One region of the Pectobacterium peruviense genome, then DNA from elsewhere that is predicted to be linked to it. Evidence: predicted binding sites of a transcription regulator. Region 1 holds the regulator's gene; each other region holds the start of a gene.

Region 1 (8,018 bases):
ACAGAAACAGGGCGATACGAAATTCAGCGCCGGACAACGCGTTGCTATGGCCAGCAATGGCCGCAGTATCACCGTTTCTCCACGCTAATTGTTGTGTGACGGTCGCCGCTATCAGCAGCGACCGTCACAACGAATAATCAACTCCCGGAATAAATAACCAATAACGGGTATCGGTAATCTTGCCGGGATTTAATTCTCCCTCTGCGTAACCCAAATTTAGCTACGCTTGATTTTCATGTAACGCCAATATATTTTTCTCAAGACGCGAAACTAGCAGCGCTAATTCATCAACCTGCTCCGGCGTAATACCAAATAATACTTCACTACGTGTATGACTAATTACACCATTGACTGCCTGTATTATCGGCTCTGCTGATTCAGTCAGCATAATACGTTTTGCCCGGCGATCGTGGGCGCAAACGTGACGAGTGATTAACCCTTTCTCCTCAAGCTGATCCAATGTTCGGACCAATGAGGGCTGCTCAATACCTATTGCTTTGGCTAGTTGAATCTGCGACTGGCCAGGGGGTAAATGGTATATGTTATGCAACGTAACCCAATGCGTCTGGGTCAGTTCAAGTGGTTTTAATCGATGATCGACCAGCGCACGCCACACGCGCACCAGACGGGCTAAATCAGATCCTAATGGCAATTCCATCACCTCTCCTTATTGTTAGCACACTAAGTTATATCCCTGGATTGCAATCAACTCTGATTTATAAGAATAAAAAAACGATTTTATTATCGTAAAAAATAGAACCCTAACGCAGTGGATTCTATCAAATAAAAGTCTTTTAAAAATGATCTTAGGCTTATTTTATTCAATCGAACGCTCCTGCGTTGCTTAAACAAAATTTCACGTAAATAGATCATCTAAAACAGGATGGCTTAAAACAACGATGGCTGATGGGACTCTGCTGACGCATCGGCTTTCTCTGAACGCTGTAACCGTTTCATTCTCTGCCGACACAAACGCAGCACATCCTGTTTCTGCGCATCACTCATTTGGCCCCAACTAAAGCGCTCATTGCGATTGCGAAAGCAACCACGACAATACCCGCCTTCATCCGTCTGACAAATACCACGGCATGGATTAGGGACAACAAAGAGTTCAAGTTGCTCTGGCACAACACCTCCTGCTACAACTCTATTTATTGAAGCCCTGTTCTTTACTGCTGGCAAGCCCAAACGGACAGTCACAATGAAAATAATTAGGTAACCATTGTAATAACTGATGATTTTTTTACACACAAGGTCGGCTAAAACTGACCCAATGCGCTAATTAGCCCTCCTGATAGTACGTTTTAACACAAACCTAACCGCAGTGTCGCATTTTTAGCATCATCCCAACGGCTTGGACTCAGCAGAGCCACAACGTTATACTTCCCTTTTGTTGCACTTTTTAACGAGGGCACTATGCGTTTACTTCATACCATGCTGCGTGTTGGCGACTTACAACGTTCTATTGATTTCTATACCCAAATTCTGGGAATGCGTGTACTGCGCACCAGCGAGAATACCGAGTACAAATACACGCTGGCTTTCGTCGGTTATACCGAAGAGAGCGAGGGTTCGGTTATCGAGCTGACCTACAACTGGGGCGTCGACAGCTACGATCTGGGCAATGCCTATGGTCATATCGCGTTGGGCGTTGACGATGTTGCCGCAACCTGTGAGCGTATCCGTAAGGCGGGTGGCAATGTGACGCGTGAAGCCGGTCCGGTCAAAGGCGGCACGACCGTTATCGCATTCATCGAAGATCCAGATGGTTATAAAATCGAATTGATCGAAAATGCCCACGCTGGTAACGGCATCGGCCACTAAGATCCTGCGCAATACAGGTGCTACATCGGCACCTGTTCTTCTCTCTTCCTCTACAATCTCCGACGTTTGAAACGGCAACGGGCATGCTGCATCTCCAGTCAAAATTTGCAATAATGCGCGCTGCGTTTTGCTAACAATTTAAGAGACAAATGGCTGATAAAAGTGATCTGAACGCCCTGAGCGGCCGTTTTCGTGGGTTTTACCCGGTAGTGATTGATGTTGAAACCGCCGGATTCAATGCGAAAACCGATGCCTTGCTGGAAGTCGCGGCGGTAACATTAAAAATGGATCAAGACGGTTGGTTGCAGCCAGATGAAACACTACATTTTCATGTTGAGCCATTTGAAGGCGCAATTCTGGAACCTGCTGCACTGGCATTTAACGGCATTGACCCCACCAACCCGCTTCGCGGCGCGGTAAGCGAATACGACGCGCTGCATGAAATTTTCAAAGTCGTGCGTAAAGGGATCAAAGATCAGGGCTGTAACCGCGCGATTATCGTGGCGCATAATGCCACGTTCGATCACAGCTTTATGGCAGCGGCAGCGGAGCGTTGTAGCCTGAAACGTAATCCGTTCCACCCTTTCGCCACCTTCGATACCGCAGCGCTCAGCGGGCTGGTTTTAGGTCAAACGGTTCTTGCTAAAGCCTGTATTACCGCGGGTATTGCGTTTGACTCCAGCCAGGCACACTCCGCGCTGTATGACACAAATCAGACCGCATTATTGTTCTGTGAGCTGGTTAATCGCTGGAAACGTCTGGGCGGATGGCCGCTTGCGTTGGAAGAAGATTCGCTGGAAGACGCATCAGCCGAAGACTGAGTCGGCGGGAAAGACTAAGATCAAAAAACGGGTGCCATAAGGCACCCGCTGGAAAACTTTACTCTAGCAACATAACAACATTACGCGTCGCGATTATGCTTGATAAGAGACTTACTCTTGATCGGCCTGCTGCGCTTTGTATTTGTCTGCCGTTTCTTTGATCAGCTGTTGCAATTCACCGCGCTGAAACATTTCAACCACGATATCACAGCCGCCAACTAATTCGCCGTCAACCCACAGCTGCGGGAATGTCGGCCAGTTTGCGTATTTCGGCAACTCAGCACGAATATCTGGGTTCTGTAAAATATCTACATAAGCAAAACGTTCGCCACATGAAGACAATGCCTGAACGGTCTGTGCGGAAAAACCGCAGCTTGGTAATTTCGGGGAGCCTTTCATGTACAGCAGAATCGGGTTTTCAGCAATTTGGCGCTGAATTTTTTCAATTGTCGGTGTCGTCATCTTCTTGCTTCCTTAAACCTATAGGATGGCTAACGTCCAAAACGCTAGCCATGAGCCGCCGTCAGAAGTATTGCGACAGCGACATTGACTCAATGATATTGTACCGATGCCACTAGCTACAAAAAAACGCCATTTTTTGTAGGGTTATTTTTCTCGTCGCTTTGCGTCGCTGATGAAATCAACGCCAAAAAATGCTGATAAATCAATCGAAAAAACAACTATTAACGTTTTTTCACTATTCTGTATGAATAAAGCGACCGTGCCTACTTTTTTATGACGCCGTTTTCAGGAATACTGTGAGGATTGAGCGAGTTAAGGATTATGTTCGGTCACTTTTATTATGCGCTTATTTATTACTCTTTTTATATTATTTTTCAGTAATCTATGCCTGAACGTCGTTCAGGCTGCGCCGCATACCCCGCATTCGGCACCGAAGAAAAACGTCGTTGAAGAAACGAATAAGAAAAGCCGTCAAACAAAGAGTAATGCTAAATCACCGACGCCGATCAAAAGCAAAAAACCCGAACCTACCGCAGTCAGCACTAAAACCAAACCCCGTAGCGCTAACAAATCGACAGAAAAAAAACCGTCACGGACACAAAGCAGCACGCCCGCGCTAGTAAAGAAAAACCTTAAAAAACTGAAACCTGAAGACGAGAAGCAGACAACTGCACAGGCCAGAGTTAAAACCGGGTTAAAGAAAACCGCACTCAAAGAGAAGGTGGATAAAAACCCGTCTCCCACCGAAAAAGGAATGGCGCTGAGCGCGGCGCATAAAAAACGCTATCAGCATGCCAAAACGACCGCCATGAATAAATTGATGAGCCAAATAGGTAAACCGTACCATTGGGGCGGCTCATCTCCCTTTACCGGATTCGACTGTAGCGGACTGGTTTATTACGCCTATAAAGACGTCGTCAAGATCCAAATCCCGCGTACCGCAAACGAAATGTATCACCTACGTGATGCCGCGCCGATTAAAAAGAGTGAACTAGAAAGTGGCGATTTGGTCTTCTTCCGCATCAATAATCGTGGCGCAGCCGATCACGTTGGGGTTTATCTGGGAGAAGGGAAATTTATCCAGTCGCCGCGTACGGGCTCAGATATTCGCATCAGCAAGCTGAGCGAAGATTATTGGCAGGAGCACTACGTTGGCGCGCGTCGCGTGGTCACGCCACAGACCATTCGTTAAGCAAATTATACCGGTTATACCCTAAATAATTCAGACACGTTTATGCACCACCAACGTGTCTGAATACCAACCAGCGCAGAAGCCGATCGGTTAGTTCAGCACCGCAATAAAGCTAAACGCGATGATCACAGCTAACGAGCCAACGGTTGTCAGTAAAGACATCTTCAGATCTGTATCCATAAACCACTCCTTATTAGCGAACAAGTTTCATCTGAAACTTCATCTAAAAAAAGACACCACCATGTGCAGCAGAACCCGCTTAGACGGTTAAAGCTACAAATAATAGGGTTATTACGATTCTTTCATAATTCTAGCGAAAAATCTCGGACGAATGCATCACTAATAGTATAAATTAGCCCTTTCACTTTCATGATAAATCGGACACAATCCGCTGTTTATGAAAGCGCTGCGTATCAGTCGAAAAACGTCAACCCAGACCCCTTCGGTATAACATTCGGCATTCTCCTTCTGAAATCCTGTTTTTTAGCTTAGAAGAAGAACTTTAAACGTAGGCAAACGATTAACAATATACTTACGTCTGTAACAGGTAAGTTCAGGAGTCATTTTTAGATGGCAACGATTAAAGATGTGGCAAAACGTGCTGGCGTTTCCACCACAACCGTATCGCACGTGATCAATAAAACACGTTTCGTCGCCGAAGAGACTAAGGCAGCCGTCAGGGCGGCAATCAAAGAATTGCACTATTCGCCCAGCGCCGTCGCTCGCAGCCTCAAAGTTAATCACACTAAATCTATTGGTTTGTTGGCCACATCCAGCGAAGCCCCCTACTTTGCCGAGATCATTGAAGCAGTCGAAAACAGCTGTTATGCCAAAGGTTACACGCTGGTGCTGTGTAATTCTCATAACGACATTGGCAAACAGCGCGCTTATCTTTCCATGTTGGCGCAAAAGCGCGTCGACGGCCTGTTGGTGATGTGCGCCGAATACCCGCCGGAGCTATTGGGCATGCTGGAAGATTATCGCAGCATTCCAATGGTCGTCATGGACTGGGGACAGATGCACAGCGATTTTACCGATACGATTATCGATAACGCCTTTGAAGGTGGTTATATGGCGGGTCGCTACCTGATTGAACGCGGTCATCGAGATATCGGCGCGATCCCCGGCATTCAAGAGCGCAACACCGGCAGCGGGCGCTACCTCGGCTTTTTAAAAGCATTGAAGGAAGCCGACATCGCCGTGCGCGACGAATGGGTTGTTCAGGGCGATTTCGAACCGGAATCCGGCTATAAAGCCATGCATCAGATTCTCGCGCAGAAACAGCGACCTACGGCCGTATTCTGTGGTGGCGATATTATGGCGATGGGTGCCATCTGTGCAGCCGACGAACTGGGCCTGCGCGTGCCACAGGATATTTCGGTGATCGGTTATGACAACGTGCGCCATGCGCGCTTCTTTACGCCAGCGCTGACCACCATCCATCAACCGAAAGAACGCCTGGGCCAATCCGCGTTTTCTATGCTGCTGGATCGTATTACCAGTAAGCGAGAAGATGCGCACGTCATTGAAGTACACCCGACGCTGATTGAACGTCGCTCGGTTGCCGATGGTCCATTCCGCGATTATCGCCGTTAATCTCGACGACCAATACAGACGGTTTTTCTATTCCTGCCCGCTTTCCCTCTCTGCTTGCTCCAGCCAATTTTCTTGTATATTGGCTGGAGCAACTCTAAACTGAACCCTGCGTTTCAGTTTCACTGATAAAACCAAAATAGCGATAGCCGCACGTCAGTAAGCAGGTCCGTGCTTTTGCCAATGAGATCCTGTTTACGTGCAAATTTCTTCTTCATTTTTCTCTGGTGACAGCCGATACGTCGGCTGCAGTAAGTGCTGTCCAGGTGTTTTACGATACTTTTACCCCTAAATAATTCGAGTTGCAGGAAGGCGGCAAGAAAAGGAATCCCGATGAGCTTACTCCGGTAAGTGATTCGGGTGACTGAACGCAGCCAACACACATGCAGCTTGAAGTATGACGGGGATACTCGTGAAAAGTTAAGGAGACATGATGGGATTACCTTATGCAGAAAAATGGGATCACGATACCGCGCCTTGGTTCCACATAATGCAAGACACGTTAGCCGCTGCGGATATCGCGATCAACGGTACTCGCCCCTTTGATATCCACGTTACCCATCCCCGCTTTTTTAAACGTGTCTTGCGAGAAGGTTCGTTGGGATTAGGTGAAAGCTATATGGACGGATGGTGGGAGTGCGAACGGCTGGATATGTTCTTCCATCGTGTCCTGCGTGCAGGGCTAGAAAATACACTACCTCGCCGCTTGCACGATCTTACTCGAGTCGCCATTTCCCGCGTCACCAATTTGCAGTCCCGCAGACGTGCTCAGGTTGTCGGCAAAGCACATTACGATTTAGGTAATGATCTCTTTACCCTAATGCTCGATCCCTACATGCAATATTCCTGCGCTTATTGGAAACAGGCGCACACGTTGGAACAAGCGCAGGAAGACAAACTCACCATGATTTGCGAAAAACTCCAGCTAAGATCAGGCATGACGCTGCTGGATATCGGCTGCGGCTGGGGCGGGCTTGCTGAGTTCGCCGCGCGTCGCTACGGTGTCTCCGTTTACGGCATCACCATCTCCAGAGAGCAACAGCGTCTGGCGCAACAGCGCTGTCAGGATCTTGGCGTCACCATTGCGCGACAAGACTACCGCGATCTGAACCAGCAATTCGATAGGATCGTCTCTGTCGGTATGTTTGAACACGTCGGCCCGCGCAACTATGGCGCTTACTTTCGCATGGCAAAACGCAGTCTTAAGCCCGATGGACTGTTCCTGCTGCACACTATCGGCGCCAATAAGACCAACCCGCACATTGATCCCTGGATTCATAAATACATCTTCCCCAACGGCTGTATTCCCTCTATGCAGCACATCGCGCAGGCAAGTGAGCCTTACATGGTAATGGAAGACTGGCACAACTTCGGTGCCGATTACGATCGCACATTACTGGCATGGCATACGCGCTTTCAACAAGGGTGGCCCCAGCTTTCCACACGCTACACCGCCCGTTTTCGTCGGATGTTTAGCTACTATCTGAACGCGTGCGCAGGGGCGTTCAGAGCCAGAGAACTTCAGCTCTGGCAGATCGTATTCAGTATCAATGGGATTGACGGTGGATTACGCGTTTCGCGCTGAGAGAGAAAAGAAAAGAGAAAACCGGATGATGATGTTCATCCGGTTTACAAAAAGATGCTGCGCAGGGATTACTCTTCGCTGACGAGGTCGCTCGCCTGCTTGCTGGCTAACACGCGTTCTACGGTATCGACCACGGCCTGCGTTTGCGGGTCGATTTCAATATTGATGCGATTGCCCAAGCGCTTCTGACCCAGCGTTGTACGGTTCAGCGTTTCTGGAATTAAATGCACGCAGAAACGTCCGCGTGTCACTTCTCCCACCGTCAGACTGATGCCATCAATCCCGACAAAGCCTTTATGCAGCACGTATTTCATCAGCGCTTCATCTGCCAGGCGGAACCAAATCTGATGATTATTTTCTGAAACCTGAATCTTGACCACTTCCGCCGTACACATGATGTGGCCCGACATGACGTGGCCGCCGATCTCATCGCCAAATTTCGCGGCGCGCTCAATATTCACGACATCACCTTCATGAATATCGCCCAGATTCGTTAGCCGCAGCGTTTCTTTCATAAGATCAAAACTGACGCGATCGCCAT
Region 2 (8,018 bases), 1.2 Mb from region 1:
AGTAATGGCCCTTGCCATATGTTGCTTGGCAGGGAGAGTAGGGGCTCTCCCGGTGTCTTACAGTGCGGGCATAACCGACGAACAAGACGCTGTGCGACGATGAGCTTTAGCGCTGCGGCTAACAGATAGCCGGGAATGCCCAGATGACTGAGTCGAGTCAGGGTTTCTACGGCAGAATTGGTATGTAGCGTGGACATGACAAGATGGCCGGTTTGTGCGGCTTTTACTGCAATTTCTGCGGTTTCGGTATCGCGAATCTCACCAATCATAATGACGTCTGGATCCTGCCGCAGCAGCGCACGTAAAATTCGACCAAATCCCAGCTCGGCTTTAGGATTGATCGCCGTTTGGTTGATTCCCTGCAAAGGGATTTCGACGGGATCTTCCACGCTACAGATATTGCGGCTGATATCGTTCAGCCAGCGTATTGCGCTATAAAGCGTCACCGTTTTTCCACTACCCGTTGGGCCAGTGACTAACAGCATGCCTTGTGCAGCGCTCAGCACGCTAATAACCTGCTGCAATGCTTTTGCGGTGAGCCCGAGCTTATCCAGCGCCAGTTCTTGCTGGTGCGTTTGCAAAATACGCAGTACGACTTTTTCTCCCTGTTGTACGGGAAGGGTAGCGATGCGTAACGAGTAGGCTTGTTGATCCAGCATCAGGCTGAATTGACCGTCTTGCGGTAATCGCCTTTCGGCAATATTCAACTTACCCATGATTTTCAGTCGCGCGGTAATTCGGTTTGCCAGCTCGGGAGGGGGCGCGGATATTGCCTGCAACACACCGTCAATCCGTAGCCGCACACGATAGCTGTCTGACAACGGCTCAAAGTGGATATCAGAAGCGCGGCGCTGAACGGCGAGGCGCAGCGTTTGATGGATAAATTGCGCGACTGGGGAGGCGTCATCCTGATCCTGTTGCCCGGTGCTGGAACGATCGGCGCTGGTTTGGTAAGTCTCTGTGGGTTCGGCAACGGCATTCACTGGATTAAGCTGTTGTTCCATTCTGGCCTGTGGCCATTGTTCCACCATAATTCGACGATTGCTGGCGAAACGCAGTGCGGCAATCATCTCCGCAGAAGGAGACGTGGTGACGGCAACTGACAGCGTTTGTTCATCGAGGTTAAGTAGTAATGCCTGATAACGTCGGCACAGTGTCTGTAGCTCGCTGAGTACATGCTCGGAGGAGAAGGACGAATCAGTCATGATTAACCAGCCGTATTATCGAAACGGAAAACGTCCTGACAGGCGGATTGTAGGCTCTCTGCGCCGTCATCCGTGGCACAGTTTTTCGTCCAGCGTGAAGCGCCCGTTTCGGTATCCCACGTTGGCGTCAGAACAACTCGCAGCCCTAGCAGCGTGGATTGCCCAGTTAGCGTAATGACTCCTTGAGCGACGCTAACAGCACTGACATAGCGTGAAGATTTACTGCTCGGAATTCCCTGATTTCCTATGTTGCAGGCAGTAAAAGCAGCATTTTCCAGACCGCAGAGATCGACTGGTGTTTTATAAGACACCATTGTTTGTAGCATGTCTGTCAGCGCTGCTTTTTGCAGATAGCCTTGATAGGCTGGCACGCCAATGGCGCTGAGGATGGCTATGATCGCAATGACGATCATCAGCTCAATCAGTGTGAATCCTTGTTGTTTTGTCATGTTGATTTCCCTGTTGTTGGGTATAAATTTTTGTGATGCACAAAGATAGCGATGCACCAATTCATACGAATGACTGGCAGCATAGAAAAGGGAGTGAAGGCTGACGAGCAGGGAAAATGAAAACAGGAAAGCGCTACGACATATTTTTAGGAATTTGCAGAGGATTGAAAAATTTTTGCGGATAGGTACGCATTATTCACATTATCAGGACAGGAAGTCCGTGCGGAGCTGGGAAGCCGTATTGTTACGATGTGATGGGGAGGGTGAGATGAAGAAATGCGAACGAGGTGCGAAATGGCACCTCGTCGGTAGAAATAGGGATGTGATTAGATAAAGCGCATGGATAAATCCAGTGCCTGTACGTGCTTGGTTAACGCTCCTACCGAAATATAGTCCACACCGGTTTCGGCATAGCCGCGCAGCGTGTCTAGGGTGACATTACCGGATATCTCCAGCAGCGCACGGCCTTGCGTTAAGTTCACCGCTTCCCGGATGTCATCCAGGCTGAAATTATCCAGCATGATGATATCTGCGCCAGCGTCTAACGCCTGTTGCAATTCACCCAGCGATTCGACTTCCACTTCAACGGGAACATCGCTGCGTAAAACCTGCGCTTTTTCTACTGCATTTTTGATTGAACCCGCGGCGATGATATGGTTTTCCTTGATCAGGAAAGCATCGGATAAACCGAGCCGATGGTTATCTCCGCCGCCGCAGGATACCGCGTATTTCAGCGCGGTTCGCAGCCCTGGCAGAGTTTTGCGCGTATCCAGCAACCGGGTGCGCGTTCCCTGCAACACGGCAACATAGCGGCTGGTTTCGGTTGCGACGCCGGACAGAGTTTGCAGGAAATTCAGCGCCGTGCGTTCACCCGTTAAAAGCTGTTTGGCTGGTCCGGTGATATCACACAGCGTTTGGTTGGGAGTGATGGCTTCGCCATCGGCGACGTGCCAGACGATCGTTGTCGTGTTGCCCAATTGAGAAAAGACTTCCTCAAGCCAACGCGTACCGCAGAAGATACCTGCTTCACGCGTGATAATGCGTGCGCTGACGATCTCGTTGTCGGGTAACAGAAGCGCGGTAATATCTTGATTAGCATCGACGATGCCACCTAAATCTTCACGCAAGGCCAATTGCACGCTGGCGGGGATATCTTGTGCAATACGAGCAAGCAAGGTTTTTTGGCGTTGTTCCTGACTGTAGCGACGCGTTGACATGACAAAACTCCGAAGGGGGATTCGGAGGTCTATGCTACCTTGTTTATATCAGGACATCCAGAATGAATAATTATTACAATTCAGACTGTTACTGTTATTAACCTTCCGGCGAACATGTGCGTTCGCCGGAAAGGAGATGTCATTTTAGAAGTTGTAACCGACAACCAGATAGTAGCCCCAGCCGGTAGATTTCACTTCAAACGGGCCTTTGCCGAAATTGAGTTCTGCGCCATCAGCCCATTGGCCGCCGTTGTGGAAATAACGTGCGACGAAAGAGTAGTGCCAGTGGTCGTAGCCCAGTGCCAAAATATGGCTGGAGGCAATGGAGTTGTTCGTGCGGCTTGAATTCGATTTATCACGCAGTTCTGAACCGAAATCGAAATTGGTGAAGCTGATATAAGAGACATTGCCGCCCATCAGCGAGCCCAGCGGGTAAGAGTATTTTACTTTTACACGGTAGCCGTCCCACTCATTTTCGTTCGCTGCGCCGTAGTTCTGCCATTGGTATTTGGCATAGCCGTTCAATGAGAGAGACAGATCGGTGCCGGTATCAATATCGGTGCCTAAGCCCATGTACCAGGTGCTCTGACGTGAACCACTATTGCGGCCCTGATCGTAGATAACGTTATTGGCGATGTACCACTCTTTGAACGGACCAAAGCTCAGATCAGCTCCTGTCAGTTTATCAATAGAGAAGCGCGGTTCGATCTCGACAAACAGCGGAGAGCCCTTGTCCCAAATGCCACGGCTGTCGGGATCGCCACCGAAAAATTTAGGCGCATCGGCGTAGCCGTAGAAATCGAACCAGTCTTTACGCGCAAATGCTTCATATTCCAGGTAGGTCGTGCTGTTCAGTTGTGGCCCGAAGCGCGTGTGGGCGCTGCCGACGACGTTAATGCTCTGATGCCACCAGTCGGATAGGTATTCGGCTTTATTGCTGTCGGCCAGTACCGGCATTGAGCATGACAGTGCCAGCAAGGCACCAGCGGCGAAAGTTTTTTTCATGTTAAGTACCATCGTGTTAGACGTTATTTACGTCGTGCGTAAGACCGCAAAATAAGTTTTGGTAATATCTAAAAAAATCAGAAGATAATTTTGTCATGCATTTTAAGTAAAAATAGACGCAATGCACGAAAACGATTGCCTTTTATTGCAATATTACATTTGTAATGTGATTTTTATCACATAATAGTGTTGGGGATTTTACGTTGCTAAAAAGGATGTAGAGGTTGAATGTTGACGGGAAAATCGCAGAAAAATCGCAAAACGAATGGTAAAACCTATTGATATCTAGTTGGATAGATAGGATGGCGTGAAACATGGTATCTTGGATACAAGGATTTTGGGTTCTATACCCCAAATAATTCGAGTTGCAGGAAGGCGGCAAGAGAGGGAATCCCGATGAGCTTACTCAGGTAAGTGATTCGGGTGAGTGAACGCAGCCAACGCACATGCAGCTTGAAGTATTACGGGTATAATTGATTTTTCGCCTGATTCAGCCGGCTAACGATACGATGCGAGGTTATCGCCGATGCTTTTGGAAAATGGCTGGTTATCCGATATTACACACACGCCTTCACCGCATTATGATGGTCGCCCGAATAATGAGGTGCCTTCTTTACTGGTGATTCACAATATCAGCCTGCCGCCGGGTGAGTTTGGCGGTCCGTATATTGATCAACTGTTTACCGCTACCTTAGATCCTACGGCACATCCCTATTTCGCCGATATTTCCCATTTACGCGTGGCGGCACACTGTCTGATCCGCCGCGACGGGCAAACCACACAGTATGTGCCTTTCGATCAACGTGCTTGGCATGCCGGAGTCTCGGTGTTTGAAGGCCGTGAACGCTGCAATGATTTCTCTATTGGTATCGAGCTGGAAGGGACGGATACGCTGCCTTTTACCACGGAGCAATATCACTCTTTGGCTGCGATTACGCACCTATTAATGCGGGATTACCCCATCACGCCGTCACGAATTACCGGGCATAGCGATATCGCTCCAGGTCGTAAAACCGACCCCGGCCCAGCATTTGACTGGGACGGCTATCATCTTCTGCTACAAGAAAACTGGACAGAGAACAAAGGGAGCCTAGACCAATGACGCTGTTTACACTGTTGCTTACGCTGGCATGGGAACGGTTGTTCAAGCAGGGAGAGCACTGGCAGATCGATCACCGGCTTGAAGTGATATTTCGGCATGTTTCGCCTCCGTCTTTATTTCAAACGCTGTTCCTGACGCTGTGCAGTATGTGCGTGGTGGCTGGGTTGCTGTGGCTAACGAGCGGTATTCTGTTTGGCTTGATTTCTCTTTTGCTGTGGATCGTCATTAGCCTGATGTGCATTGGCGCGGGTGAAATTCGTCAGCACTATCGGCGTTATTTGCAGGCGGCGCAGCGCGGCGAGTCGGACGCCAGCCGTGAAATGGCGGCTGAACTGGCGCTGATTCACGGTCTGCCAGTGGGCACGAGCGAAAGTGAGCAATTGAAAGAACTGCAAAACGCATTGCTGTGGATAAACTTCCGGTTCTATTTAGCCCCGCTATTCTGGTTCGTCGTCGCTGGGCCTTATGGACCGATTACGCTGATGGGATACGCATTTTTACGTGCCAGACAGACCTGGCTGGCACGGCACAACACACCGCTGGAACGCGCCCAGTCCGGCGTTGATAGCTTGCTGCATTGGCTTGACTGGATTCCCGCTCGTTTAGCCGGTGCGGCTTACGCCTTGCTGGGGCACGGCGAAAAAGCGCTGCCTGCCTGGTTCGCATCGCTGGGAGATTCCCGCAGCTCGCAATACTGGGTGTTAACTCAGCTCGCTCAATTTTCTCTGGCGCGTGAATCCCACATCGAGCCGGTAGAAACACCCAAAGCCGCTGTGACGCTGGCGAAAAAGGTGACGCTGGTGCTGGTGGTCGTAGTCGCACTCCTGACGATATACGGTGCGCTGGTCTGATTTCCCAACGCACCCGTTTCTCATCTATTGTCTGTCTGCGGGAGGCTCGCCGAACGCGGGCATGCCGTTACGATCCCAACTGAACATTTTAATCCGCGTATGGCGGTTCGGGTCATACAGCGGATCGCCTTCGATCTCTGTGTAATTGCGGGCATGGTAAACCAGCACATCTTCGCCCGTTTCTGTTTGGGTAAAGCTATTATGCCCTGGCCCAAATTGCCGGTTTTCCCAACTGGTGGTGAAAACCGGCTGCTGCGATTTATGCCAGCTTGTCGGGTTCAACAGATTGCTATCCGCATTCGCCCACAGTAAGCCGATACAGTAATTTTCATCGGTAGCGCTGGCTGAATAGGTGATAAAGATGCGTTCGCCGTGCTTAATGACGGCGGGGCCTTCGTTGACTTTAAAACCGATCACTTCCCACGGCAGTTCCGGTTTGCTCAACATGACGGGCGTGCCTTTCAGCGTCCACGGGTTTTCCATTTCAGCCAGATACAGATTCGAGTTGCCTGCAATGGCGGGATCTTTTTGCGCCCATAGATAGTAGCGCTTTCCCCGATGTTCAAAGTGCGTGGCATCCAGTGAGAAGGTATCGAACTGCGTGTAAATCCGTCCTCTTTCAACCCAGTTGCCTGTTAGCGGGTCGCTATCCGCGCATTCCAATGCAAACATACGGTGCTGGAATAAACCCTCTTTGATTTCCTCCGTCGGTGCTGCGGCGAAATAGACATACCATTTGCCATCAATCACATGCAGTTCCGGTGCCCAAATCAGCGAGCTTAAGGGGCCGCGTTCATGCTTGCGCCAGATCGTCACCGGGGTGGCGTGGGAAAGTGCTTCCAGCGAACTGGCTCGACGAATTTCGAGACGATTGTATTCGGGGACCGAGGCAATAAAATAATACTGACCATCCGTATGGCGAAGAATGAAAGGGTCTGCCCGTTGTTCAATCAGTGGGTTAGGCCATTGATGTGGGTTCATCATTCTTTCCTCCTGTTTTGACGTTGAGTGCCTGACCGCCACGGCTATCGCTCAGTTCCCGATAGTTGTTACGGCGTTTTTCCAGATCAATTTGTATTTGCTGCATGAGTTGGCGATCGACTTTCAGTAAACGTACAACGCCTGCGGTGATCAAATAGCCTACGCCGGGAATGATGGTGAACAACATAATGATGCCATTCATTGCCTCTGCATTTTGCTGTTTGGCATTGGCGTCATAACCATAGTAGGACAGCAGGAAACCAACCATCGCCCCTGCAATGGCTAGCCCGACTTTCAGGAAGAACAGATTGCCTGAGAAACTAATCCCCGTGATTCGCTTGCCGGTTTTCCACTCGCCGTAGTCATCCACATCGGCCATCAGCGACCAATGGAGCGGTGAAGGGATTTGATGCAGGATATTTAGCAGGAAGTACATCACCAGAATAAAACTGGTTAGGTGAGGGTTGAAAAAATAGAAGGCGCTGGAGAAGATCGCCAGTGCGATGTTGACCCAGAAAAACACTTTCAGCTTACAGAAACGGTCGGTAAGCGGTTTTGCCAGCGCGCTGCCGAACATCATGCCGACGACGCCGAGACTGATAAACAGGCTGGCGAATGAGACGGATTTTTCCATCACCCAGGTGACGTAGTACATCGTGGCCGCCATGCGAATAAATCCTGGGCAGACGTTGCACAAGGTTAATAGCAGGATTCGCGGCCATTGGTCATTTTTCCAGACGTCTCTCAAGTCTGCTTTTAGCGCGTCATTGGTGGGGATGGCAGGTTTGATCCGCTCCTGAACGGTGGCAAAGCAGAACAGAAACATGAATAAGGCAATAATCGCCATCACACCCATCGACATTTGGTAACCGCGCGCTTTGTCTTCGCCGCCGAACCATTCGGCCATTGGCAGCAGCGTCGAGGAGAGAATAAGCGTGGCAATGCCTACCATAATGAAGCGGTATGATTGACAGGAAACCCGCTCATGCGGGTCCGCGGTGATCACGCCACCCAGCGAGCAGTAGGGGATGTTGATCGCAGTGTAGGTCAGTGACATCAGAAAATAAGTGACGAAGGCATAGATGACCTTGCCGTTGTAGCTCCAGTCCGGTGTGGTAAACATGAGTACGCTGAACAGAACGTAGGGTACGCAGACCCAAAGCAGGTAAGGCCGAAAGCGACCCCAGCGGCTTTGGGTTCGATCGGCG
Region 3 (8,018 bases), 600 kb from region 1:
GTGGTTTATGGGACGATAGGGACATTAGCGACGTTTCTGCTGCTGGAAATCGCGGCGGTGAGGCTAGTCAAGGATCCAAAGGAACGTGGCATCTTTGTGCAAGGGGGATTCCGTTCGAATACGGGGGTCATGGGGCTGGCTTTTGCGATGAGCGCCTATGGTGAAGAGGGCGTTGCTGTCGGGTCAATGTATCTGATGGTGACAGTAATTATGTTCAATGCGCTGTCCGTTATCACGTTAACGCGTAGCTTGCAGCGGCAATCCCCTGAGCAAAAAATCCCCGTAAGCCAACTGCTGCGGGGAATTGTGACAAACCCGCTGATTATTGGTCTGCTTCTCGGGGCAGCATATGGGCAAAGCCACCTGCCGATGCCAAGTGTGATTAAGCAAACTGGCGGCTTTATCTCCTCTATGGCGTTACCGTTGGCGCTGCTGTGTGCGGGTGCCAGTCTGGAGTGGCGCAGCATGTTCCGCTCATCCAATGTTGCTGTGTTGTCTTCCGTTGCGAAGATATTCGTTGTACCGGGACTGCTCACCGTAGGTGGATGGCTTGTTGGTTTTCGCGGTGTTGAGCTGGGAATTATTTTTCTGTTTTCCTCAACGCCAACCGCAGCAGGTAGCTATGCCATGACGCGTGCGATGGGCGGAAATGCGACGCTGGCGGCGAATATCATTGGGCTGACGACGGTTGGTGCATTTTTCATGATTGCCATTGGGTTGTATGTGCTGCGTTCGCTCAGCGTTATCTAATGCCTGATAGCGATTAGTGAGCCACTGATAACCGCAACGGGGGAAAATATGGATGTGCTTTGTCCTGATTGTCACAACACGATGATGTGGCAGACTGATGGGGCTTTCCTGTGCGAGGCCTGCCAGCTGCGTTATCTGCGTGAGGCTGCCTGTCCTGAATGTAAGCACTTGCTTCAGGAATTGAAAGCCTGCGGCGCGGTGGATTATTTCTGCCAGCAGCACGGGATGATTTCTAAGCGACGGGTAGTGTTTAGCTACACGCTTGCCGATTAAATTCAGCGTTACTACTAATCCGCTGTTACTGCGGTAGGCCGTTGCGCCACAGATCAGCCAACTCCGGCGGCGCGCTGTCTTCAGGGATCAGCAAGATAATATCGGCATACTGATTCTGCTGCGGGTGACTGTAGCGAATACTGATACGGTAATAAAATTGGTCGCCACGGCCTGGACCCTCAGGTTCGCCGGGTTCGCGAGCCTGAGGGAAAGCATCACGGATCGCATTACAAATACGCGCCCGTTCGGATGAAGGGACGCTGGCGAGCGCGAAGTGTCGCGTCCCCGCCAGTTTAGGGATCCAGGCAAAACCTCCTTCACGCGCCAGTTCAATAGTGGCGTCGTCGTTGAGATCCGGTAGCGTTTTCATAAGAACTCCTGCCGTACCTCCACGCCCACGGTTTCCCACGATTGCTGGACGATGTCAGCAACGGTGTGGTTAAAGCGTTGGGTTGCATGTTGAATCGTGTGGCGTGCGAAAATCTCGAAATCCGCATTTTGTGGTAGCGTTTTGTCACACAGCGTGTCGTACCAGATTCGGCCCGCTTTTTCCCAGGAATGACCGCCTAGCGCGATGGCTGTCAGATAGAACGCTCGGTTGGGAATACCTGAATTCAAATGTACGCCGCCGTTGTCTTCACGCGTGTTCACATATTCATTCATGTGGGAGGGTTGGGGATCGATACCCAACAGCTCATCATCATACGCTGTGCCTGGATGAGACATAGAGCGTAGCCCCATGCCATGGATACCCTCTGCCAGAAGCTCAGCACCGATAAACCAGTCGGCCTGCTCAGCGGTTTGCCCTAAATGATACTGTTTGACCATGGAACCAAAGACGTCGGACAGCGATTCATTGAGTGCACCGGACTGACGGAAATAAATCAGCCCCGCTTCATGTTCGGTGATGCCGTGAGCGAGTTCATGCGCAACCACATCAAGCGCAATCGTGAAGCGATTGAATATTTTCCCGTCACCATCCCCAAACACCATCTGCTGCCCGTTCCAGAAGGCATTCTGGTAATCCTGGCCGTAATGTACTGTGCCAGCTAGTGTCAGCCCTTCAGCGTCCAGCGAGTTACGTTGGAAAACCTTCCAGAAGAAGTCATAGGTTACGCCTAGATAGTCATAGGCCTCATCTACGGCGACATCACCGTTGCTTGATTGACCTTCACCACGTACCAGCTTGCCAGGCAACTGTTGCTGCTGTTCGGCATCGTGGATATCACGATTTGCCTGCCCAGCGGGCAATTTCTCATGAGGTTCCGGGCGCGGATTGTTGCTGACCATTAATGATTGAACGTGCATCAGCGTTTGTTGCGCGCAGTGGCGCTGCTCGTCGGTACCGTTTGCGATAATACGATGCAGAATATAAGGGGGGATCACACTACAAATCGGTCTGGACTTCATACCTCATCTCCTTGAAAACGCTCATCAGGGGTAACACAGACGATCAATAAAGCTCACTGTATTGTTATCCCACCTGCTTCACCGCGAACATGCGGCTTGAAGTATGACGGGCATAAATTTTAGTGAGCTAGAAATGAGTATAGTTCAGATGCCAGGGGCAAGAATGGGGGATCGCCGTCGTTTTAGGATAAATCCCCATGCCGTACATTTTATGCTAATCGCGTGATTTTTATGACTGAGATGAGGGTTTTCGCCGTTTTTTCACCGAACTTGGATTTGGAACCAGTGTCGTGACCTGACTTTCCACCCAACCGTCCTGCAAACGGGTTTTCAATGTTTCACCGGGGGTAATTTGCGCGACGTTTTTCAGCACTTTACCGTCCGGTGCTGTGGTGACGTTATAGCCGCGTGCCAGCGTTGCCAGCGGGCTAACGCCTTCCAGTCGTGAACAGGCTATGCCCAGCTTCTGTTTATTCTGATTCAACTGACGTTCGACCGCGCTCTGCATCTGATAGCTAAGTTGCTGCAAACGCTGTTGTGCACGATGAATTCGGGTCTGCGGCTGCTGTTGCATTAGACGCTGTTGTAAGCGTTCACTCCGGCGCGAGGTCTGCCGAAGTTGCTGTTGCATGGCATCATCCAGCCGTTGGCGCAGTTTGACCAACTGAGCCTGCTGACGTGCCAGCCTGAGCTGCGGATGTTGCTGCTGTAAGCGATGGTGCAGACGGGTAAACTCTCGATTGCGCTGGGCAAGGTAGTAGTCCATCGCCATTTCCAGACGCTGGCGCTGGGACTGGATCTGGCGCAACAGCTCAAGTTGGTTACGACTCACTAACTCGGCAGCGGCGGACGGCGTAGGTGCGCGCAGGTCGCCGACGAAATCGGCAATGGTGACATCGGTTTCATGGCCGACGGCGCTGACGATTGGAATGCGGCTGGCGAAGATAGCGCGAGCTACGCGTTCGTCGTTAAAGCTCCAGAGATCTTCCAGCGAACCGCCGCCACGCCCAACAATTAATACGTCACACTCATCTCTCTGGTTAGCCAGTTCGATGGCGCGGACAATCTGTAGCGGCGCTTCTGCCCCTTGCACCGACGTGGGGTACACAATAACTGGCAGCGACGGATCGCGACGCTGTAACACCTGCAAGATATCGTGCAGGGCGGCACCGCTGGCTGACGTAATCACACCGACCTGTTTGGCGGGAGAGGGGAGCACTTGCTTAAACTGCTGGTCGAACAGCCCTTCGGCGGCGAGACGCTGCTTAAGCTGTTCAAACTGTTGCTGTAACAGGCCGTCGCCAGCAGGCTGCATGCTTTCCGCCAGCAGCTGATAGTCGCCACGGGGTTCATACAGCGTAATGCTCGCGCGAATAAGAACCTGCTGACCATTTTGCGGGCGGAACGTCACTTTACGGTTGCTAGTGCGGAACATCGCGCAGCGCACCTGTGCCCGTTCGTCTTTCAGCGTGAAATACCAATGGCCGGATGAGGGCTGAGAAAGGTTGGAAATTTCGCCGGAGAGCCAAATCTGGCCCATTTCCATTTCCAACAGTTGTCTAACCGTCTGATTCAGGCGGCTAACGGTAAAAATTGCAGAGGAGGGAAATTGAGACATTGTGAGCCAGATCAAATTTTAAAACAGTCACTTAATCGATTGATACTACCTACCTGAAACAGGTAATCAAGCATTTTAGTAAAATAATGCTGGAGGCAACCGATTACGCTCTGTATAATGCCACGGCAATATTTTATCTATTCTTACATCCACCTTGGTGAGATATTGCCCATGCTACGTATCGCTAAAGAAGCACTGACGTTTGACGACGTCCTCCTGATTCCTGCTCATTCTACTGTTCTGCCTAATACTGCCGATCTGTCTACGCAGTTGACGAAAAACATTCGCCTGAATATTCCTATGCTGTCCGCAGCAATGGATACCGTTACCGAATCCGGCCTGGCCATTGCGCTGGCGCAGGAAGGCGGTTTGGGCTTTATTCACAAAAATATGTCGATTGAACGTCAGGCTGAAGAAGTTAGCCGCGTGAAAAAACATGAAAGCGGCGTTGTGGTTGATCCACAAACAGTCACGCCAGAAACGACGCTGCGTGAAATGAAAGAACTGACTGAGCGTAACGGCTTTGCGGGTTATCCGGTTGTAGCAAAAGACAACGAACTGGTCGGTATCATTACCGGTCGTGACGTGCGTTTTGTTACCGATCTGGAAAAACCGGTTAGCGCGTTCATGACGCCGAAAGAGCGTCTGGTCACCGTTAAAGAAGGCGAAGCGCGTGATGTCGTGCTGCAAAAAATGCACGAAAAACGCGTTGAAAAAGCGCTGGTGATTGACGATCAATTCCACCTGATCGGCATGATCACGGTAAAAGATTTCCAGAAAGCAGAACGTAAACCCAACGCCTGTAAAGACGAACACGGTCGTCTGCGCGTAGGCGCGGCGGTTGGTGCTGGCGCAGGTAACGAAGAGCGTGTTGATGCGCTGGTTGCTGCCGGCGTTGACGTACTGCTGATCGACTCCTCACACGGCCATTCCGAAGGCGTATTGCAGCGTATTCGTGAAACACGCGCTAAATACCCGAACCTCGAAATCATCGGCGGCAACGTTGCAACGGGTTCTGGGGCGAAAGCGCTGGTTGAAGCAGGCGTTAGCGCAGTAAAAGTCGGTATCGGCCCTGGCTCTATCTGTACGACCCGTATCGTTACTGGCGTGGGTGTACCGCAGATTACTGCGATCTCCGATGCAGTTGAAGCGCTGGAAGGCACGGGTATTCCGGTCATCGCCGACGGCGGTATCCGCTTCTCCGGCGACATCGCCAAAGCCATCGCAGCAGGCGCAGCCTGTGTCATGGTCGGTTCTATGCTGGCAGGTACGGAAGAATCACCGGGTGAAATCGAACTGTATCAGGGTCGTTCATTCAAATCTTATCGCGGTATGGGTTCACTGGGCGCGATGTCCAAAGGCTCATCAGACCGTTACTTCCAGACCGATAATGCTGCTGACAAATTGGTGCCGGAAGGTATCGAAGGTCGCGTAGCCTATAAAGGTCGCCTGAAAGAGATCGTTCACCAGCAGATGGGCGGCTTGCGCTCCTGTATGGGGCTGACCGGTTGCGCCACCATCGACGCGCTGCGTACGCAGGCTGAGTTTGTGCGCATCAGCGGCGCTGGCATTCAGGAAAGCCACGTTCACGACGTTACCATTACTAAAGAGTCACCAAACTACCGTATGGGTTCATAAGGTAATTTGCGGGCTGATTTAACCCGATAAACCCGGTACTATTGCCTACCTTTTTAGGGCTATTCGCCGGGTTTACTTATTTTTTAGCTTTTTGGAACACGCTCCTCATGACTGAAAACATTCATCAACACCGCATTCTTATTCTGGATTTCGGCTCGCAGTATACGCAACTGGTCGCACGTCGCGTGCGTGAACTGGGCGTTTACTGTGAACTGTGGGCATGGGATGTCACGGAAGCGCAGATTCGCGGGTTTAATCCGAACGGGATCATCTTGTCCGGTGGCCCGGAAAGCACCACCGAATTTGGCAGCCCGCGCGCGCCAGAATACGTTTTCAACGCTGGTGTACCGGTATTAGGCGTGTGCTACGGCATGCAAACGATGGCGATGCAGTTGGGTGGCCACGTTGAAGGTTCCAACGAGCGCGAGTTTGGTTATGCGCAGGTCGAAGTTAAAACTAATAGCGCGCTGGTGCGTGATATTCAGGATGCGTTGAGTGCCACGGGCGCACCGCTGCTGGATGTCTGGATGAGCCACGGCGACAAAGTAACGGCGATCCCTGAAGGGTTTGAGACCGTTGCCAGCACGGATACCTGTCCGTTCGCTATCATGGCTAACGAAGAAAAACGTTTTTACGGCGTGCAGTTCCACCCGGAAGTGACGCACACGCGTCAAGGTCAGCGCATGTTAGAGCGTTTTGTCCTTGATATTTGCCAGTGTGAAGCTCTGTGGACGCCAGCCAAGATTATCGACGATGCGGTGAACCGTATTCGCGAGCAGGTGGGTAACGACCACGTGATTCTAGGTCTGTCTGGCGGCGTGGATTCTTCCGTTACCGCGATGCTGCTGCACCGTGCGATTGGTGACCGCCTGACCTGCGTGTTTGTCGACAACGGCCTGCTTCGCCTGAACGAAGCCGATCAGGTTCTGGAAATGTTCGGCGATAATTTTGGTCTGAACATTGTTCATGTGGCGGCAGAAGATCGCTTCCTGAACGAGCTGGCGGGTGAAGATGAGCCTGAAGCCAAGCGTAAAATCATTGGCCGCGTGTTTGTTGAAGTGTTCGATGAAGAAGCTAACAAGCAAGCCGAAGTGAAATGGCTGGCGCAAGGCACCATCTATCCAGATGTGATCGAATCTGCGGCGTCTGCTACTGGCAAAGCGCACGTAATCAAGTCACACCACAACGTGGGTGGCCTGCCGAAAGAGATGAAGCTGGGTCTGGTTGAGCCGCTGAAAGAGCTGTTCAAAGACGAAGTGCGCAAGATCGGTCTGGAATTGGGTCTGCCGTACAACATGCTGTACCGCCATCCGTTCCCTGGCCCCGGTTTGGGCGTGCGCGTACTGGGTGAAGTGAAGAAAGAATACTGTGACCTGCTGCGTCGTGCGGATGCGATCTTCATCGAAGAACTGCACAAAGCCGACCTGTACAACAAGGTTAGCCAAGCCTTCACCGTCTTCCTGCCAGTTCGCTCTGTAGGCGTGATGGGTGATGGCCGTAAATACGATTGGGTCGTCGCGCTGCGCGCGGTAGAAACCATCGACTTTATGACCGCGCACTGGGCACATCTGCCATACGACTTCCTCGGCCGTGTATCCAACCGCATCATCAACGAAGTCGACGGCATCTCCCGCGTCGTTTATGACGTATCGGGCAAGCCACCGGCAACGATTGAGTGGGAATAAGTTCTTTCTAATTTTTGTACCAGTGAAAACACCAGCATGCTTTGTTGCTGCTGGTGTTTTTTTATAAGAAAATTATACTCACATTGGTGAGTAATATATTATTAATATTACAGGTTTTTAAATTATGGGGTTTTCCTGGGAACCCAATTTATTTTTACAGCTTACTTTTCCGATTAATTGCATTTGTAATGGCTAAACGAATTTCATTGAAGATGATGTTTTTGTTTGAAGTGGGGATGTTGATTTTTATATTGTAGATGTTATTCGACTTTGCCGTTTCTATCTCCCATTTCACCCATGGTGAAATGCCAGTAGAGGCTGTATTCAGTAGGAGGAAAATATCTGCTTGTTGAAGTTCATTTTCAACCCTTGCTTGTTTATCCTCAGAGTTATTATGCAAAAGATCAATATATAAACATCCTAGATCTGATATTTTTGATTCTAATTCAACAAGAAAATCGTTTGTTATTACATTATCTCTAGTTGTGTAGCTAATGAATATTTTCATGCTGAGTAACTGTTAATGCAGTTTTTTAATAAAAAAATAATTATGGAGATTGAAAAAGTAAATATAAATACTGCTGTGCAGTATATGTAAAGTATCATTGATTTGTTAAAAATAGCTACAGCCCAAGAATTTTTAA
Region 4 (8,018 bases), 2.1 Mb from region 1:
CACCTGTTCCAGACAGTTCGGAAACGATGCCATCATGCAGAAACGCGACTTTCCCGCTTCCTTTCAGCGCCTGTAATACGGCAGGGATTTGTGTTTCATTGAGCTGCCAGAGATTGTCTTCGGTTGAGGTGAGTGGACCTTTATCCACACCGTCAACGGTTAGCGTGAGTTTGGTGCCTTTAGGAATCTCTTTGTCTACCTCAGCGAGTGTCACCTCAGCCGTTATTGGCGTGTTTTTTCCGGCATGGCGCGTTATAAGCAGGGAAACGTCTTGCGCTTTTTCATCTTCTCCCATGCTTTTCTCCTCTGACGTGTAGCCTGCTGCCCGGCACGTTAGCGTGTTATCGCAGACCACTTCCCAGTCTTTATGAAAGAAAGTGCTATCGGCGAATGTTGTGGCAAAAGCTAGCGTAGGAATGCTGGCGATCACAACAATTAATGCATTGAATCGGTAAGGGAGAGAAAAGAACATTTTCAATCAAATCCTTGATTATGCTATGGCTTGTTATTCTCTGTGACCTGATGTCGGGAAGCCAGTCGCGTTTGTTGGCGCAGGGTATTATGTTAGCTTCAGGTTGTCTCAGATTGCGAATATTTCTTATCCAACTACTCCTTTATTGAGTGTGAATCAGGTATGATACCGCTACCGTCAGCCGTTCATCGGCTGTGCAAAATCCCCTCTGTGTTATCAGCATGTTTATCCTGCTTTTTAACCTCATGCGCGATAACGGTCAGAATTAAGTTTTCCACACAGCTGAAACGATCCCTATAAATAAGTGTCATGATAGATGTAGCGCGATGAGAACGACTCTTTATGCGGTACGCTGTTAATCACTTAAAGATGAGTATCATGAAGATTAAGCAAACATTTACCAGGGCATTACTCCACCCGCGCTATTGGACGACTTGGTTCGGCCTTGGCGTGCTGTTTTTATTAGTCCAACTTCCTTATCCGCTGTTGATGAAAATCGGAAGCAGTGCAGGTCGTTTATCCCGTATCTTTCTTAAACGTCGGGTGTCGATTGCCCGGCGCAATCTTGAACTGTGTTTCCCTACGATCTCTGATGACGAACGAGAAGCCATGATCGACAGCAACTTTGCTTCGCTCGGAATGGCATTGGTTGAAACTGGCATGGCCTGGTTTTGGCCCGATCGTCGCGTGCGTCACTGGTTTGATGTTTCAGGGTTGGAACATTTACAGCGTGCTACCGCAAAAGGTCAGGGCGTGATGGTGATTGGTATTCACTTCATGTCGCTGGAACTGGGCGGTAGGGCGATGGGGCTGTGTCAGCCGATGATGGCGATGTACCGTCCGCACAACAATAAAGCGATGGAAATGGTGCAAACCTGGGGACGTTCTCGCTCGAACAAGGCGATGATCGATCGTAAAGATTTGCGTGGCATGGTGCAATCACTGAAACGTGGTGAAGCGGTATGGTTCGCTCCCGATCAGGATTACGGCCCTAAAGGCAGCGTGTTTGCACCGTTCTTTGCGGTGAAAAATGCGGCGACCACCAGCGGTACCTACACCATCAGTCGTCTGGCAAAACCCGCGATGATGACGACGGTGCTGATTCGTAAGCCCGATGCTTTGGGTTATCAACTGGTGATTCAGCCTGAATTACAGGATTATCCTTATCATGATGAACAGGCTGCGGCTTGCTACATGAATAAGGTGATTGAGAAAGAAATCATGCGTGCGCCTGAACAGTATCTCTGGCTGCATCGTCGCTTTAAAACTCGCCCAGCAGGTGAAGTCTCACTCTATGCCTGATGACGTAGTGAAAGTGTATAGTGAGATAGCGTAAACACGTGTGATATCGGATGGCGCTTCGGCGCCATCACTGCACAGCGAGCAGAATCCGTTACGCAAGGTGTAGGAAGGAAGGTAGAGAAACAAGGAAAGCGTACAAACAAAAATGGCTACCAGATGGCAGCCATTTTAGGGTGGTTAACGTACAGAGTACGATTAACGGAAGATAGCGTGGGGGTTAACACCGCGATAGGTTTTGCCCAACGCTTTTAATATTTGATTGATTTTGCGGACAACGCGCATCTTTTTTATCCCCACGATTCTTAAATAATTATTGGTTGAAAGTACCAAAGTTGATGTTGATGTTTTCAAACATAGCGATGATTTTGTTCAGCAGTTTCATGGTCATTTCCTCATTGTTAGTTGATTTGTTTTCTGTGATGCTGTTCACGTTTTTAAGAATACTCGCACTGATACGGGTGGTCAACTTTTTTGTGATGTGAATCACAAAAAAATGAACGATCAGTTTGTGAGGAGTAAACCGCTGTTTTGATTTCCGTCTAAGAACCCTTTCTGCTTTTTCTTCATACTGGTGTGTTTTCAGCGAGTTGTCGGATTGACGATTACCTGTACTGGCTGCGCATTTCCTTATCGAAAAGATGAAGTGAGATAGGTAAATTGTCTCGATTAGCAGTTGAAATAAGCGCAGGGGAAGCGGGATAATCGTGCGCTTCGCATTGCCTGCCATCGTTTTATCCAGCTTGTTTTAGTACAGCCTGTTTTGATTCGGCAATGTCTTGAGACAGTAACGTTTTTCCGGTTCTGCATTCAGCGAGCTAATCGTTTGCGTGCGGGGCTATAGCCTAAATAATTCGAGTTGCAGGAAGGCGGCAAGAGAGGGAATCCCGATGAGCTTACTTGAGTAAGTGATTCGGGTGACTGAACGCAGCCAACGTACATGCAGCTTGAAGAATGACGGGTATATACGGTTCATGATGCGCCAGCGATGCTGGTGCACTCGCGGGGCAAGGCTGCGGGAGCCGTTCAGTATTGATCTTAAATAATAATGACATTTCAGGGGATACCACCATGTCAAACACCACTCGTCAGGCTGGCTCGCAAGGCTCGCTTGATGCTTTTTTCAAAATTACACAGCGCGGCAGTAACGTGCGTCAGGAAGTGTTAGCAGGCCTGACGACGTTCCTGGCCATGGTCTACTCGGTGATTGTCGTGCCGAGTATGCTGGGCAAGGCTGGCTTCCCGCCGACGGCCGTGTTCGTTGCGACCTGTTTGGTTGCCGGACTGGGATCGCTGTTGATGGGATTGTGGGCCAATCTGCCGATGGCGATTGGTTGTGCGATTTCTCTGACTGCATTCACCGCGTTCAGTCTGGTGCTGGGACAGCAAATCAGTATTCCCGTGGCGCTGGGTGCGATCTTCCTGATGGGCGTGCTGTTTACCATCATTTCAGTTACGGGCATCCGCTCTTGGATCTTGCGTAATCTGCCGCTGGGTGTGGCGCACGGTACAGGAATTGGTATCGGTCTGTTCCTGCTGATTATTGCCGCCAACGGTGTGGGTCTGGTGGTAAAAAACCCGATTGACGGCCTGCCGGTTGCGCTGGGCGACTTCACCTCTTTCCCCGTCATTATGTCTCTGTTGGGGCTGGCGGCGACTATCGGTTTAGAGAAGCGTCGCGTACCGGGCGGTATTTTGCTGGTTATCGTCGTGATCTCTGTTCTGGGACTGATTTTTGATCCGAATGTAAAATACGCTGGCTTCTTTGCATTGCCGAGCCTAAAGGCCGCTGACGGTTCATCGCTGATCTTCAGTCTGGATATCATGGGTGCGTTGCAGCCACTGGTTCTGCCAAGCGTGTTGGCACTGGTAATGACTGCCGTGTTCGATGCCACGGGCACGATTCGTGCTGTAGCTGGACAGGCGAACCTGTTGGATAAAGACGGGCAAATCATCAACGGTGGTAAGGCTCTGACCGCAGACTCCGTGAGCAGCATTTTCTCCAGTCTGGTCGGGACGTCACCGGCAGCAGTCTACATTGAATCCGCAGCGGGTACGGCAGCCGGCGGTAAAACTGGCTTAACGGCAACCGTCGTCGGTGTGTTGTTCCTGCTGCTGCTGTTTGTCTCTCCGTTGGCATATTTGGTTCCTGGCTATGCTACTGCGCCAGCGCTGATGTACGTCGGTCTGCTGATGTTGGGCAACGTCTCTAAACTGAATTTTGATGATTTCGTTGATGCGATGTCAGGTTTGGTATGTGCCGTATTCATCGTACTGACCTGTAACATCGTGACTGGTATCATGCTGGGCTTTGGTGCGCTGGTATTAGGACGCATCTGCTCCGGTGAATGGCGTAAACTGAACATCGGCACTGTGATTATTGCTGTTGCGCTGGTGGTGTTCTACGCGGGCGGTTGGGCGCTGTAATCCCTTCTCACAGACCTTCTGGCTCGGTCCAGAAGGTCTGTCATTCCTCGTTTTTCCCTCCTTCATCATTACCCGCGCCAAATGCGATTTTATGTGCCCTTTTATTGGCTTTGGGTTGATGTTACTTGTGTGATAATCAAGAAAGTAATTATCCGTCATACTTCAAACCGCATGTGCGTTGGCAATACTCGGCTCATCTCTGAGCCTCGCCCTGAAGGGCCGCCGCTAGCGGCGTTCAAATCGGCTAAGCCGATTTGTCCTCGCTCACCCCAGTCACTTACTGATGTAAGCTCCCGGGGATTCGCTGTGTCGCCGCCTTCTTGCAGCTTGAATTATTTAGGATGAAACCTCTCTTCTTTACCGAGAAATCCATTTTCATACCGGACTAAATGCGTTAAATATGGAAGGGCAGTTCACGCGCTCGCAGGCAGAATTTTTTGATTTAGGAGTACGTCTAAGGAAAGCATGGAAATATTTTTTACGATTCTTATTTTGACCCTGGTTGTATCCCTGTCCGGGGTAGTTACGCGCATTTTACCTTTTCAAATTCCTCTGCCTTTAATGCAAATCGCGCTGGGTGCCATCCTTGCCTGGCCCCAATTCGGTTTGCACGTTGATTTCAATCCTGAGCTGTTTATGGTGCTTTTCATTCCGCCATTGCTGTTTGCTGACGGCTGGAAAACACCCACGCGTGAGTTCCTGAGACACGGTCGAGAGATTATCGGTCTGGCGCTGGTTCTGGTACTGATCACCGTGGTGGGCATCGGCTATTTCATCTACTGGATGGTGCCGGGAATGCCGCTGATTGCTGCTTTTGCGTTGGCTGCTGTGCTGTCGCCGACGGATGCCGTGGCGCTGTCTGGCATCGTGGGTGAAGGTCGTATTCCGAAAAAACTGATGGGCATTTTGCAGGGCGAAGCATTGATGAATGATGCGTCCGGCTTGGTATCGCTGAAGTTTGCTGTCGCTATTGCGATGGGTACGATGGTATTTACGGTTTCCGGTGCGGCGCTGGAATTTACTCAGGTAGCGCTAGGCGGGCTGTTGGCGGGCGTCGGTGTGACCTGGATATTCGGTAAATCGCTGCGCGTTATCAGCCGCTGGAGTGGTGATGACGCTGCAACGCAGATCGTATTGTTGCTGTTGCTGCCTTTTGCGTCGTATCTGATTGCAGAACATATTGGCGTGTCGGGCATCTTGGCTGCCGTAGCTGCGGGGATGACGATTGGTCAGTCTGGTGTGATTCGTAGCGCGCCACTCACGATGAGGATGCGTGCCAACGGCGTGTGGTCGATGTTGGAGTTCGTGTTCAACGGCATGGTGTTCATCATGCTGGGTCTGCAATTGCCGGACATTCTGGAAACCTCGGTTACGCAGGCGGAGCTGGACCCAACGGTTGAAACCTGGATGCTGTTTACCGATATTGCGATCATCTATGGTGCCTTATTGCTGCTACGTTTCAGCTGGCTGTGGGTGATGAAAACATACAGCACGCATATCCAAAAAAAGCGGCCGATGGTTTTCGCCGAGTTTTCCACGCGTGAACTGTGGATCGCGTCCTTTGCTGGCGTCCGAGGGGCGATTACGCTGGCGGGTGTGTTGTCTATTCCGCTGTTGCTAACTGACGGCACGGCGTTCCCGTCACGCTATCAGCTGGTGTTTATCGCCACGGGCGTCATTTTATTTTCTCTGCTGTGTGGCGTACTGGCGTTACCGTTTCTGCTGCGCGGCGTGGTGGTGGCAGACAAAGCGGCGCATGCCAAAGAAATCCGCATGGCGCGCATGGCTGTGGCTGAAGTGGCGATCAAAAGCATGCACAAAATGGAGGAGCGTCTGGCTGCCGATCGAGAGGAAAACATTGATGAGCAGGTGCTGAAAGAAGTCAGCGCACGCGTTATCGGTAATCTACGTCGACGGCTAATTAATAAAGACGATCCTGAAAACGGTATGTTGATTGAGGATCTGGAGCGGCGTTTTCGTCTGACTGCGCTGAATTCCGAACGTGCAGAGCTGTATCACCTGCGTGCCACGCAGCAGATCAGCAATGAAACGTTGCAAAAAATGCTGCGCGATCTCGATCTGATGGAAGCGCTCCTGATCGAAAATGAGTAAGACGCTGTGAGACGATCCCCGCTACTGCGTTGATTTATTTCTCTTCTCTTTCTTTCCTCTACATCCCCATGGCGTAAGCGATGGGGATGTTTTTTATACGCCTAACCTAAGAACTGTGTCAGGTGATTGTAAACTGCTTGTCACTAAATGATAATGATTGTTATTATCCGTAGGATTTTTCTTAGCAGTAGAGAAATCCTGAGTAAAAAGCTAAGAAGTAGAAAACCAGAAATAAAAAACGGCCCGCACGGTATCAGAACCGCGTGGGGTGAATGGCTGTTTGAAAGACCAGATAAAAAATAAACGGACATTAACCCTGAATTAATTAGGTAATAAGCCACGTTTATAGAGGAAAATTATGCGTGTATTAGTGGTTGATGATGATTCTGTACTGTGCCATTGGCTCGGGTCTAAATTACATTCCCACGGCCATTCTTGCCGGATGGTGCACGATGGCGCACACGCATTAAAAGCGATCAAGGATGAAGTTTATGATGTCGTTCTGTTGGACAGAATGCTCCCTATCATGGATGGATTTACGGTATTACGTGAATTACAAGGGTCACGTCATCCGCCTATTATGCTGCTCTCGGCACTGGATCGTGATGTCGATCGAGTGATGGGACTGGAGCTGGGTGCGGAAGATTATCTCGGCAAGCCTTTTAATTTTAATGAGCTTAGATTACGTCTGGATATTATGGCGCGGCGCGGTAAACGTCATGTCGATAATCCCTCTATGCTGACTTTTGAAGATCTACAACTTGACCGTATGCAGCGCGTAGCATGGCGCGGCGGCAAGCGTATCGATTTGACCGATAAAGAAATCAAGTTGCTGATTATATTGATGGAAAATCCGGGGCAGGCGATTACGCGCACGATGCTGTTAGAGCGAGTATGGGGCTACAATTTTGATCCGCAAACCAATCTGATCGATGTTCATATGTCAAAGCTGCGGGCGAAAATTGATAAAGGATTCCCTCGTCCATTAATTAAAACGCTGAGAGCGATGGGCTACGCATTAGGCGCGGTAGATAAGGACAAAACCGATGTTGGCAGCCACGCTGAATAGAATAAAAATAAAGAGGCTGGGGCAGCGCTGGCAGATAAAAATAAAACACTGGCAATTACTGGGGGCAAGCCAATATCCCGGATTTTTATGCACCTCTAATTTTCGTCAGGCAATAACCATTGTTTTTCTGTTCTTATTAATGATGCTGATGTGTATTGTCGGCTTCAGTTCATTAAGCGAAACACTGATTCGAACGCATGTCCGTGAAGTTATTCTGGGTAATATTTACGATTACTCGATGCAGTCTCGTTTAACGAATGCCGATAGCTTGATTGCGCAATTACGACAGGATAATCGATCGAAAGGTGATGAATTACCGCTGTTTTTGGTGATGAATAAACACGGCGATATTCTGTATCACAATCATCCTTTAAGAACGCATCCTTTAAGAACGAACCCATTAACGTCTGATTCTGCCAACACACATCCTCTGGAAATGCGGCAGCATACTGATTGCCGGATGGATGTCAGCTGTCTTAAAGCCGAAATTTCCAGCCCAGACGACCCTAATCTGATCGGTTTGTCCGTCATGTTGGATGATGGGGGCGTGTTGTTTACTGCTTACAACATTCGTCCGATGTTAGAGCGGGTGAGGACGATCCCGCTTGTAGCGGGGGCGGGATTATTTATCGTGCTGCT

Evidence for each region. Region 1 encodes PurR, which represses purine synthesis genes. Its sites were predicted from a motif close to CANGCAAACGTTTGCNTG; they were not measured.
Region 2: the regulator PurR is predicted to act here: its motif matches at 4,001-4,018, upstream of DUT67_RS03505 (nucleoside-specific channel-forming protein Tsx).
Region 3: the regulator PurR is predicted to act here: its motif matches at 4,144-4,161, upstream of guaB (IMP dehydrogenase).
Region 4: the regulator PurR is predicted to act here: its motif matches at 2,587-2,604, upstream of DUT67_RS18450 (NCS2 family permease).

The regions. Positions count from the first base shown of each region.
Region 1 is NZ_CP161826.1:2,005,966-2,013,983, reverse strand. It holds gene DUT67_RS09185 (glycine zipper 2TM domain-containing protein) at 1-88, shown strand, start outside; gene slyA (transcriptional regulator SlyA) at 221-658, opposite strand; gene DUT67_RS09175 (DUF1289 domain-containing protein) at 889-1,128, opposite strand; gene gloA (lactoylglutathione lyase) at 1,417-1,824, shown strand; gene rnt (ribonuclease T) at 1,974-2,645, shown strand; gene DUT67_RS09160 (Grx4 family monothiol glutaredoxin) at 2,757-3,107, opposite strand; gene DUT67_RS09155 (C40 family peptidase) at 3,448-4,299, shown strand; gene DUT67_RS09150 (YnhF family membrane protein) at 4,390-4,479, opposite strand; gene purR (HTH-type transcriptional repressor PurR) at 4,870-5,895, shown strand; gene cfa (cyclopropane fatty acyl phospholipid synthase) at 6,326-7,477, shown strand; gene DUT67_RS09135 (riboflavin synthase subunit alpha) at 7,546-8,018, opposite strand, start outside.
Region 2 is NZ_CP161826.1:767,770-775,787, forward strand. It holds gene gspE (type II secretion system protein GspE) at 1-1,205, opposite strand, end outside; gene ppdD (prepilin peptidase-dependent pilin) at 1,208-1,654, opposite strand; gene nadC (carboxylating nicotinate-nucleotide diphosphorylase) at 1,981-2,871, opposite strand; gene DUT67_RS03505 (nucleoside-specific channel-forming protein Tsx) at 3,016-3,876, opposite strand; gene ampD (1,6-anhydro-N-acetylmuramyl-L-alanine amidase AmpD) at 4,403-4,978, shown strand; gene ampE (beta-lactamase regulator AmpE) at 4,975-5,829, shown strand; gene DUT67_RS03520 (family 43 glycosylhydrolase) at 5,854-6,810, opposite strand; gene DUT67_RS03525 (glycoside-pentoside-hexuronide (GPH):cation symporter) at 6,788-8,018, opposite strand, start outside.
Region 3 is NZ_CP161826.1:1,407,303-1,415,320, forward strand. It holds gene DUT67_RS06395 (AEC family transporter) at 1-750, shown strand, start outside; gene DUT67_RS06400 (zinc ribbon domain-containing protein) at 799-1,023, shown strand; gene DUT67_RS06405 (protealysin inhibitor emfourin) at 1,049-1,393, opposite strand; gene DUT67_RS06410 (M4 family metallopeptidase) at 1,390-2,433, opposite strand; gene xseA (exodeoxyribonuclease VII large subunit) at 2,663-4,051, opposite strand; gene guaB (IMP dehydrogenase) at 4,223-5,689, shown strand; gene guaA (glutamine-hydrolyzing GMP synthase) at 5,797-7,374, shown strand; gene DUT67_RS06430 (TIR domain-containing protein) at 7,529-7,882, opposite strand; gene DUT67_RS06435 (hypothetical protein) at 7,879-8,018, opposite strand, start outside.
Region 4 is NZ_CP161826.1:4,107,596-4,115,613, reverse strand. It holds gene DUT67_RS18465 (DUF1176 domain-containing protein) at 1-472, opposite strand, end outside; gene lpxP (kdo(2)-lipid IV(A) palmitoleoyltransferase) at 851-1,774, shown strand; gene DUT67_RS18455 (hypothetical protein) at 2,085-2,501, opposite strand; gene DUT67_RS18450 (NCS2 family permease) at 2,843-4,198, shown strand; gene DUT67_RS18445 (Na+/H+ antiporter) at 4,664-6,310, shown strand; gene DUT67_RS18440 (response regulator transcription factor) at 6,669-7,379, shown strand; gene DUT67_RS18435 (HAMP domain-containing sensor histidine kinase) at 7,357-8,018, shown strand, end outside.